2 regions of the Ligilactobacillus agilis genome follow, and region 2 is predicted to be linked to the other one. Evidence: predicted binding sites of a transcription regulator. Region 2 holds the regulator's gene; the other holds the start of a gene.
The links. The regulator Rex, encoded in region 2, represses fermentation and respiration genes when NADH is low (regulators of the CRP and FNR family bind a similar motif). The targets are predictions, from matches to a motif close to TTGTGAANTANTTCACAA.
Positions count from the first base shown of each region.

Region 1 (5,235 bases), 540 kb from region 2:
TTGACTAACATGTCCAATAAATTATTAGACTTGCTTAAGTATCCCAACGTGATTTTATATCCGAACGCCAACCAAGCTCGGCTTAACCTCCTCTGGCAGGGGGCAGATATTTATCTCGACCTTAATGTGGGTGAGGAGGTCAATAATGCTAGTCGGAAGGCCTTCGAAAATAACATGTTAATCCTCGGGTTTGAAAATTCGGTCCACGACGACAAGCTGGTCGATCCAGAAAGTATTTACTCAACCCCAAATTACAAAGCGCTGGGGAAAAAGTTAAATGAATTAGCTAATAAACCTAACTTGATGAAGGATTTACTTCTTAAGCAGACTAAGGCTGCCCGGGCGGCTAACATTAGTAAATACAAAAATATTTTAGACTAGGCAAAACGCCTAAATTCCGGTGGAAAGCTGGAATTTAGGCGTTTTTTTTCTAGGGGAAAAACTGTTAAAAGCTTGTGGTTATTAAGTTAGTAATTATGTAAATAAGTGGGGCAGCTAAGCTTAAGTTGTAGTTTAGCATAATTAAGCAAATAATTTGACTTACAAAATGTAAGTTATCATAATGACTAATATCAGTGATATTTTTCTAGGAGGAGTTGTTATGAAAGTTTACCAAAATATTGTAGTCGGTTTTGGCAAGGGGGGTAAAACTTTGGCCAAAACGCTTGCCAATAATGGGCAAGAGGTCCTAGTAATTGAAGCTTCTGCACAAATGTATGGTGGGACCTGCATTAACGTAGGTTGTTTACCTTCTAAAAATTTGATTATCAATGGTCAAGCAGGCTTAAGTTTTGAAGAAGCGAGCCGGCAAAAGAGGGCATTGACCGAGAAGTTGAGACTGAAAAATTACCATATGATTGCTGATTTGCCAACTGCAACTGTTTTAACTGGACAGGCCAAGTTTATTAGCAACTATGAATTAGAGGTAACGAAACTTGATGGAAGTAGGGAACGAGTTAGGGGTGAACGAATTTTTATAAATACGGGTGCAACCCCAGTGGTTCCTAAGGTTGCCGGCCTTAACTTAAGTGATAGGATTGTAACCTCTAAGGAGGCTATGGATTGGACTGAAAAGCCTACTAAGTTGATAATTATTGGAGCAGGATATATTGGGCTTGAGTTTGCTTCGATGTTTAATTCATACGGAACTGAAGTAACGATGATTGATAGTGGAAAACAAATTCTAAAAAAAGAAGACGACGACGTAAGCCAACTTGTAACGGCGGATTTAAAGGCAAGTGGGATTGATTTTAAACTAGATGTTAAGCTAGAAAAAGTCGAGGAAGTAGTAGGTGGAGTTGAGCTATTTTTAAGCAATGGTGAGGTTTTACGAGCACCTAAGGTGTTAGTGGCAACCGGCCGAAAGCCTAATACTGCTAACTTGGGGTTAGAAAATACAGATATTATATTGACCGACAAGGGTGCAATTAGAGTAGATGAGTATTTAAGAACTAATGTTGAAAATATTTGGGCTCTAGGTGATGTTAATGGCGGTCCGCAGTTTACCTATATTTCATTAGATGACTTTAGGATTGTCAAAGACCAGTTATTTGGTAATGGGCAGAAGAGCTTGAAAGATAGATTACTAGTTCCTTATACCGCTTTTATTACCCCGCCCCTTTCTAGTGTGGGCTTAAAAGAAAAAGAGGTTGCACAGCTAGGATATGATTATCAGATTTTAAAGTTACCTGTTAATGGGATTCCTAAAGCTCATGTAGCTGGAGATAGTCGTGGATTGTTTAAGATAATTGTTTCTAAGGAAAGTAATCAGATTCTAGGGGCGACTTTATACGGATTAGAGTCGCATGAAGTAATTAACCTTATTACCCTGGCGATGAAAGCCGGTTTGCCTTATCAAGAATTAGGACAATTGATTTATACCCACCCGACAATGAGTGAATCATTGAATGATTTGTTAGGCTGAGTTATTGCTTAGTTCAGAGGAGGCATCAATTAACAAGCTGTAAATCTGTAGAAATGGTACTAAAAACCTGTAGAAATGATATTGTGAATATTGAAACAAGCAACTATAATGAGGGTGAAAACGTTGACAAAGAGGGTTTTAGTATGAAGATTAAAGCTGCAGTTGTTCCTGAAGTTGGGGCACAATTTGAAATTAGAGATAACATCGATTTACATGAAGTTGGGCCAACCGACCTGCAAATTCACATGGTTGCTAGTGGAATTTGTCACTCTGATGAAGCCATCAGAAAAGGGGATGCCTCCTTAGGCTACCCGGTTATCTTGGGACACGAAGGTGCTGGGATTGTTGAAAAGGTTGGTTCTGAAGTAAAGGATTTTGAAGTGGGCGACCACGTTATCCTGTCATTTTATTCTGACGGCACCTGTGATAATTGTTTGAAGGGGATGCCAACAAAATGTCGTTCCTATGCCCAATACAATTTGTCTGGGGTAAGGGCCGATGGTGAAGATCATTTCCAAGAAAACGGCCAACATATTTCTGATATGTTTAACCAATCATCATTTACTACGACCACAGTGGTCGATCAACGTAACGCTGTTAAAATTGATAAGAGTTTTGATCTGCGGAAAGTTGGGCCGTTAGGCTGTGGTTATGTAACTGGGTCTGGGACAGTGCTTAACACCCTCAAACCTAAGCCAGGAGACACGATTGCAGTCTTTGGGACCGGGGCCGTTGGTTTAGCTGCTATGATGGCTGGCCGCATTTCTGGCTGCATTAAAGTAATTGCGATTGACATTGTGCCAGAACGGCTTGAATTAGCTAAAGAATTAGGGGCCACTCACACTATCAATAGTAAGCAAGAAGATGCCGTCGCTAAAATTAAGGAATTAACCGGAGGCTATGGGGTAGATTGGACGGTTGATACCACTGGGTTACCAGCCGTAATTAAGGACGCCATCGCTGCCTTAGCTCAAGGTGGAACTTGTGCTGCAATTGCCGTCACTCCTCACCTAATTGAACTTTCGACTTGGAATGACCTGTGCGTAGACGATAAGAAGGTAGTTGGTGTTAATATGGGTGACTCAATCCCTCAAATTGACATTCCACGCTTGCTTGAATTTTACAAGTTAGGCTGGTTTGATTTTGATAAGACTGAGAAGTTTTATGATTTTGAAGAAATTAATCAAGCTAACGCTGACTCCGTTTCAGGTAAGACCATTAAACCTGTCTTAATCATTGACAAGGACTACCAACCAAAAGCTTAAGTTAATAAAAATTAGCCCCCGCCTAGTGGCTTGCAATCAGAAAACCGCTGGGCGGGGGTAACTTAACATAAATAAGCAAAAAACTTACAAAATAGATTAAAAAATGATAGAATTGCAGTAGTTAGTTAAGGTATCTTTCTATAAAAATTGCTAAAATGTAAATAATTAGAGCATCTAGTATCATTTCCATCCAAATATTGAAACCTGCCTTTGAAATAATTAGACAAGTTAGTGCAGAAAATATGCCGATAAAGATAGCCTGTCTGTGTTTGTTCATTGTTTTGCCCCCAATAATTAAAAAGTTGAAAGGAGAAAATAAAATGAAAAGGACGGTTACTTTTTTATTGATAGCGGTATCAGTGGTAATTATACCATGGTCAACTGTGTCTAGCAATGCTAATTTATCACCAACTTCTGAAAATTTCACGGTGGTGAACAGCAAAGTTAATAGCTCCGAAACTGATTTTTTAACTAAATATATTAAGGTTGTGGATAATCAGTTTGTACTTGATTTACCTAGCAATGTTGTAGTTTCACCCGAAGTAAATAGATTAGCAATAGAAGAAGTAGCAGCAAGTAATGAATTTGTAAAAGAGAATGGATTATCTATTAATCCTAGAACACTAACTGCAGAAGCAAAAATAGTAGATGGAAAACTAGTGACTTCAGGTATAAGCGTTAGGAGTTATGGGAAGACGGGCGTTTTAAAAGTTGGATGGAATTATGTAAGGATTGGACTAGATGCAGGACTTACAAAAGATATTTTAACGGCGGGAGTTGCAGGAGCAGCTGGATACTTAGGTTTTATTGCTGGAGGACCGACAGTGGCCGCAATTGTTGCAGCTGTAAGTGGTGTTGTTTGATTTTAATCCGTTAACGAAGTCAATAACTGCAGTAGGTAGGCAATAAGATTTATAAAAGAATTTGTAGAATTAAAGGGAATGATATGAAGCTAGCGTGCAAGATTTATTAGACAAGGTAAATGTAAGACCATTAAACCTGTCTTAATCATTGATAAGGATTATCGACCAGAAGCTTAAGTTAATAAAAATCATCCCCCGCCTAGTGGTTTGCAATCAGAAAACCGCTGGGCGGGGGTTTTGTTATTTAGATACTTTGTTACGGTTCATTAATTTTAAGAGCCATTGGATTTCGCGATACTCTTCGCTATTGGTTTGCTTAGCTTGCTCTAAGGCATAGGCATCCTGGGTCAAATTATGATGTAGTTCGCCTAAAAATGATTTAGGGTCTACTTGAGCAGCCAGCATGTCTAAGGCCCGGTAGCGAAAGGCGGTTAAAATATCCATATCGCCCTTTAAAATTTTAGGACCCTGGGTAATATTGTTACTATGGTTGACGCGGTAGGTGTAACTATCTACTAGAAGCCCGACGACTTTATCAGCGCCTAAAAAGGTCCGCAAGGAATTGGGCCCATCTTCAAAGTAGAGGTTAGGGATGAAAGGATTTTGTAAGTAGAGTTCTTTTTTACCGAGCTTTCCCCACGGATGGACGTAGCAACCATGGCGAAAGGGTAACTTCTCATCTGGCATTGCAGCTGCCTGCTCAGCGGTGAGCTCGTAGACTTTGCCTTTGACTTCGGGCTTTACGTTAAAATAAAACATGCCGGCTTGTTGATCAAGCATATTAAACTCTGAAAAAACCAGGTCGGCTTGATAATCTTCTAAAGTAGTGACTAGTGCCAGTAAGTAATCCTCAGCTACAAAGTCATCGCTATCAATAAAAGCAATCAAGGCTCCCCGAGCATTTTTAACGCCGATGTTACGGGCAGTAGAGACTCCTAGCCGCTCAGTTAGGTGGACTACCCTAACCTGTGAGTTACTGGCATAATAATCACAGATTTGACCTGAGTCATCGGTGGAGCAGTCATCTACTAATAAGAGTTCAAAGTCGGTAAAAGTCTGTGCCAGAATAGAATCAAGACACTGCTCGAGGTAGGTGGCAGCATTATAAACAGGAACAACAACGCTAACTTTCATAAAACTTCCCCCTTTTACCTTATATTACCTAATTTTGACAGCGGATACA
Region 1 covers NZ_CP104397.1:94,819-100,053, forward strand. The annotation lists gene gtfB (accessory Sec system glycosylation chaperone GtfB) at 1-381, shown strand, start outside; gene N4597_RS00385 (FAD-dependent oxidoreductase) at 602-1,924, shown strand; gene N4597_RS00390 (NAD(P)-dependent alcohol dehydrogenase) at 2,068-3,189, shown strand; gene N4597_RS00395 (hypothetical protein) at 3,510-4,052, shown strand; gene N4597_RS00400 (glycosyltransferase family 2 protein) at 4,293-5,186, opposite strand.
Region 1: a site for Rex is predicted at 2,006-2,023, ahead of N4597_RS00390 (NAD(P)-dependent alcohol dehydrogenase). Genes of this name have one in related genera too.

Region 2 (6,053 bases):
AAAGCGAGTCCTAAGCACTATGTTCGTTATAGTGTGCGCCCCGTTTTCTATCAAAATGAATTACTAGCAAGGGGTGTGCAGATGCGAGCACAATCAGTCGGTGATAACAGTGTTTCTTATAATATTTATATTTTTAACATTCAACCAGGGGTGACCCTAAATTATAACGACGGAACTAGTCGCCTAAACTAAAAACAGCTTGCAACCATGCGTTTATAGCGTGATTGCAAGCCGTTTTTGTTATTGTTCTAAAAATTCTTCTAAGGCTAAACTAGCCTCTTCCCAAGCAGTTTCGGCGGCAGTTAAGTCGGAAGTTACTTGGTCAAGTTGTTTTTGCAAAGCTTGGAGTTTACCTAAATCATTTAAGTTTTCAGGAGCGGTCATAGCAACTTCGATTTCAGACTTTTGCGCATCGAGTTGTTCAACCAAACTTTCGGCCTCAGCTTGTGCCCGTTGCAGTTTACGTTCTTGCTTTTGACGTTCCTTGCTTTGCTGGTAACTTAACTTAGAATCGGAAACTGAGCTAGTAGCTTGTGCAGTTTGGTCAGATTGTTCGCTCGCTTTAGCAGCTGCTAGTTCGGCTTGTTCTTTTTTCTTATCAACATAGTAGTCATAGTCACCTAGGTAAAGGGTGCTACCAGTTGGTTCGATTTCTAAGACGCTGGTGGCCACCTTGTTGATAAAGTAGCGGTCGTGAGAAACAAATAAAATTGTGCCGTTAAAATCAAGGATAGCCTGCTCTAGGACTTCTTTACTGTCAATGTCTAAGTGGTTAGTAGGTTCGTCCAAAATTAAGAAATTATCGTGTTCTAAGGCTAACTTAGTTAGAAGTAAGCGGGCTTTTTCACCACCAGAAAGGCTACCGACGATTTTTTTAACATCATCACCAACGAAGAGGAAACTACCTAGAATCGAGCGGACGTCACGTTCTGGCATAGTTGGGTGTTCGTCCCAAATTTCATTAAGTACGGTCTTTTTGAAGTCAAGGTTTTGTTGTTCCTGGTCGTAGTAGCCTACCGTAACGTTAGTTCCTAGTTCGGCTGAACCCTTGATAAAGGGAATTTTACCTAGGATACTCTTTAAGAGGGTGGACTTACCAATTCCATTGGGGCCAACGATAGCCATAACCTTGTGTTTGCGTAAATCGATATTAATGGGGGCTGCAATGGTTGTCTGATTATAGCCGATTGCGGCGTCAGATACGGTTAAAACGACATTGCCACTCTCTTTTTCGCCTTCAAAGCTAAAGTGGGGGCCCTTTTCATAGCCTTCAGGTCGTTCTAACCGGTCCATTTTTTCTAGTTGTTTACGCCGGCTTTGAGCCCGTTTAGTGGTGGAAGCTCGGACTAAGTTACGGTTAACGAAATCTTCCAATTTATTGATTTCTGCTTGTTGTTTTTCGTAACTCTTCCATTCCTGAGCTAAGCGGGCGGCTTTTTCCTTAATATAATAAGAATAGTTCCCCTTATAGTAATTAGAGTGACCATGCGTAATCTCGTAGATTTCGGTGACGATTTTATCTAAGAAATAACGGTCGTGAGAAACGATTAAGAGTGCGCCTTGGTAGCCTTGAATGTAATTTTCTAACCAGGTTAAAGTCTCAATGTCTAAGTGGTTAGTAGGTTCGTCTAGAATCAAGAGGTCGCGTTTTTCTAAGAGTAATTTAGCTAAGGCTAGGCGGGTTTTTTGTCCCCCGGAAAGGTCTGTGATGGCGTGGTCATACATATCTTCGTCGAAGTGGAAACCATGGAGGACCGCTTTTATTTCATTTTCATAGCCGTAACCATTTTGAGCGTTAAAGTCATGGAGTAATTGATCGTATTGCTTAGTTAGTTGTTCGTAAGCGGCGCTTTGATGGTCTATGCTAGTAGCAATTTGTTCTTCTAGTTGGTGGAGCTTAACTTCCATTTCTTGGAGGTAAGCAAAGACGGACTTCATTTCCTCGAAAACAGTTTTATCGGAATCAAGGCCAGTAGTTTGGGCAAGGTAGCCAATAGTTAGGCCTTTTTTACGGACAATTTGGCCTTCATCTGGTTCGGAGTCACCGAGTAGCATTGAAATTAAAGTAGACTTACCGGCTCCGTTTTTGCCGACTAAGCCAATCCGAGAATTATCTTGAATATCGAGGCTAACGTTTGAAAACAAGACGTCTGCCCCAAAGTGACGGGCGACGGCTTGTGCTTGAAGTAAAATCATGAAAATATCACCTGCTTGTGTAGTTTTTAGCTTGTGTTAAATAGTAATAATGTTTGTGAATTAATATGTACAATCTTTCTTTTTAAGCGAAAATCTTAGATGTAGTGCTTGATAAGCTGGGATTTTACCGACTGAATTTAAAAAAGATTGTGAAAAAGTAAACGCTTTTTTGTTCCCTTATAGTCGCGGTTATGGTAGAATTAATTCGTGAACTATGTGAAAGGAGAAATAAAATGGCTACTGAAAATATTCCTAATGCAACAGCTAAGCGGCTCCCCATTTATTATCGTTACCTTAACATTCTAGCAGATTCTGGTAAAAAAAGGGTATCCTCTACGGAATTAGCTGAAGCTGTTAAAGTAGATTCGGCAACCATTCGGCGTGACTTTTCTTATTTTGGTGCCCTAGGTAAGAGAGGGTATGGTTACGAAGTTGAAGCATTGATTAAGTTCTTCAAAAAGATTCTTAACCAAGATAAGTTGACTAACGTTGCCTTGATTGGAGTCGGAAATCTTGGCCATGCTTTATTAAACTTTAACTTCCATAAGAGTAATAACGTCCGAATCAGTGCTGCCTTTGATGTTAATGACGAGATAACGGGTACCATTCAAAGTGGGGTGCCCATCTACCCAATGTCTGATATGAAAGAACAGTTAACGGTACAACAGATTGAAATTGTTATTTTGACTGTACCTGCATCTGTTGCGCAAGATGTAACTGATGAAATTATGGAAACTGGGGTAAAAGGTATCTTGAACTTTACCCCTCTTAGAATTTCTGTTCCAGATACAGTCCGGGTCCAAAACGTTGATTTGACCAACGAACTCCAAACTTTGGTTTACTTTTTAGATCACTTTGGCACTAAGGATGAAGACTAATAACTTAGGGATTTTCACATTATGGTGAAAATCCCTCTTTTTTATATTGTTTGGCTAAGTAGCAAGATTAGTAAGTTCATTCCCAGGTGACACCCCACGCTAATACTGATTCTTCCCGTCTTATAGTAGACCCCACTAAGGATTAGGCCCATAAAAGCATAGACTAAGAAGTGACCATCGTTATGGGCTAACACAAAGAGAAAAGTTGATCCTAATAAGGGGTAGAGTTTATTTGTAAAGTCGCTAACGGTTCCAAAGAGTACCTTCCTAAAGACGAGTTCTTCCATAAGTGGAGCGGCTAGTATCAAAGTTAAGGCGTAGTACGGATAGGATTTCGTAATGGTTAGCAAAGATTGGGTGTTGGCAGAAGCGCTTGGAAGGTGGAGAACGTAACTCTCGAACCCTAAAGCCAATTTTTGACTAATAAATAAGCCTAACAGTCCTAAGCCGAGGTAGAGTAAACTCACAGACCAGGGAGCTGGTCGTCTTTCAAACTGATTGTGATAAGGGTAGCGGTGGTTAAGCCCCAGCATAAGTCCCGCACCTAAGAGGTTAATAATTGTTAGGAACAGATAAATATAAGGACTTTTTGCCCACCAGTAGCTAGCTAGGTTGGCAAAGTTAAGTGTTAGAAAATAAGTAAGCACTAATGCCAACGCGTTTTTAGAATTTGCCATTGAAAAAACCTTTCTGCTTGTAAGTAAAATTTCAACAGCGTCAATTATAACACAGTTAAGCCGTGGTTAAAAAAATTAGCACTCGCCAGGCGAGAGTGATAAAAAAGTCTTGCAATTTTAAATTAAAGTGAGTATAGTAATAGTTGTAATCAGTTAGCACTCAAAGTTAACGAGTGCTAAAAAAAGACATGGAGGGATTTAACGTGCTTAAACCATTAGGAGATCGAGTAATTTTAGAAGTTCAAAAAGAAGAAGAACAAAAAGTTGGGGGCATTATTTTAGCCGCTAATGCAAAAGAAAAACCTCAAACAGCTAAGGTTATCGCTGTTGGTGAAGGTCGCGTTTTAGACAATGGTCAAAAAGTTGCTCCAAGTGTTAAGGAAGGTGACCTTGTCTTATTCGACAAGTACGCTGGAACAGAAGTTAAATATGAAGATGCAACTTACTTAGTTGTTCGTGAAAACGACTTAGTTGCAATCGTTGACTAGTTTTTATTAAATTTACTACTATATGAGGTGAATATTTAATGGCAAAGGAAATTAAGTTTTCAGAAGATGCACGTTCAAAAATGTTAGCCGGGGTTGACAAATTAGCTAACACAGTTAAATCAACAATTGGTCCTAAGGGACGTAACGTTGTCTTGGAACAATCATATGGTTCCCCAACTATCACAAACGATGGGGTAACTATTGCTAAGGGAATTGAATTAGAAGATCATTTTGAAAATATGGGGGCTAAATTAGTAGCCGAAGTTGCTTCTAAGACAAATGATATTGCCGGTGACGGTACAACTACTGCTACTGTCTTGACCCAAGCAATTGTTAACGAAGGAATGAAGAACGTAACTGCTGGTGCTAACCCTGTTGGTATCCGAACTGGGATTGAAATGGCAACTAAGGCTGCCGTTGAAGGGTTACACAAGATGTCTCACACAGTTGCTTCTAAGAGTGATATCGCCCAAGTTGCTTCTATTTCATCAGCAAGTGAAGAAGTAGGTAACTTAATTGCTGATGCGATGGAAAAAGTTGGTAACGATGGGGTTATCACTATTGAAGAATCTAAGGGGATTGATACTTCCTTAGACGTTGTTGAAGGGATGCAATTTGACCGTGGTTACCTATCACAATACATGGTAACAGATACTGATAAGATGGAAGCAGACCTTGACAACCCATACATTTTGTTGACTGATAAGAAGATTTCTAACATCCAAGAAATCTTGCCATTGCTTCAAGAAGTAGTTCAACAAGGGCGGGCACTCTTGATTGTAGCCGATGATGTTGATGGTGAAGCTTTACCAACCCTTGTTTTAAACAAGATTCGCGGTAGCTTTAATGTAGTTGCTGTTAAGGCACCTGGCTTTGGTGACCGGCGCAAAGCAATGTTGGAAGATATTGCTATCTTGACCGGTGCAACTTTGATTACCGATGATTTAGGCCTTCAATTAAAAGACACTACCCTTGACCAATTAGGGACAGCTCACAAGGTAATTGTAACTAAGGAAAATACAACAATTACTGAAGGTGCTGGTGACTCAGCTCAAATTAAGGAAAGAGTAGAACAAATTAAGAAGCAAATCGCAGAAACAACTTCTGACTTTGATCGTGAAAAGCTTCAAGAACGGTTAGCTAAATTAGCCGGTGGGGTTGCGGTTATTAAAGTTGGGGCTGCCACTGAAACTGAATTGAAGGAACGCAAGTACCGGATTGAAGATGCCTTAAATGCAACCCGGGCTGCCGTGGAAGAAGGCTTTGTTCCTGGTGGTGGTACAGCCTTAGTAAATGTAATTCCTGCTGTTGCTAGCCTTAAAGCTGAAGGTGACGTTTTAACTGGGATTAACATTGTTAAACGTGCCTTAGAAGAACCAGTTCGTCAAATTGCTGAAAACGCTGGGCTGGAAGGATCTGTAATCGTTGAAAAATTAAAGGAACAAAAGGCCGGTATTGGTTACAATGCTGCTAGTGATGAATGGGTAGATATGGTTGAAGCCGGAATCGTTGACCCAACTAAGGTTACTCGTTCAGCACTTCAAAATGCTGCTTCAGTTTCTGCATTATTACTTACAACCGAAGCGGTTGTTGCCGACAAACCAGAAGAAAATCCTGCTCCTCAAGCACCAGCTGCTGGCATGGGCGGTATGATGTAATTTAAAATTAAGTGTAATTAAAAGCAAGTTTCCCTTGAGGGGGCTTGCTTTTTTTATTATGGAAAAACTTTGTTAAAAAATTAGCTTGCAAGTCCTAAGTAAATATGATTAAATCAAGGGCGTACTATTTTACAACTGCCCCTACTAGTCTTAATA
Region 2 covers NZ_CP104397.1:1,712,585-1,718,637, reverse strand. The annotation lists gene N4597_RS08660 (DNA/RNA non-specific endonuclease) at 1-192, shown strand, start outside; gene N4597_RS08655 (ABC-F family ATP-binding cassette domain-containing protein) at 241-2,196, opposite strand; gene N4597_RS08650 (redox-sensing transcriptional repressor Rex) at 2,430-3,074, shown strand; gene N4597_RS08645 (CPBP family intramembrane glutamic endopeptidase) at 3,116-3,751, opposite strand; gene groES (co-chaperone GroES) at 3,955-4,239, shown strand; gene groL (chaperonin GroEL) at 4,278-5,897, shown strand.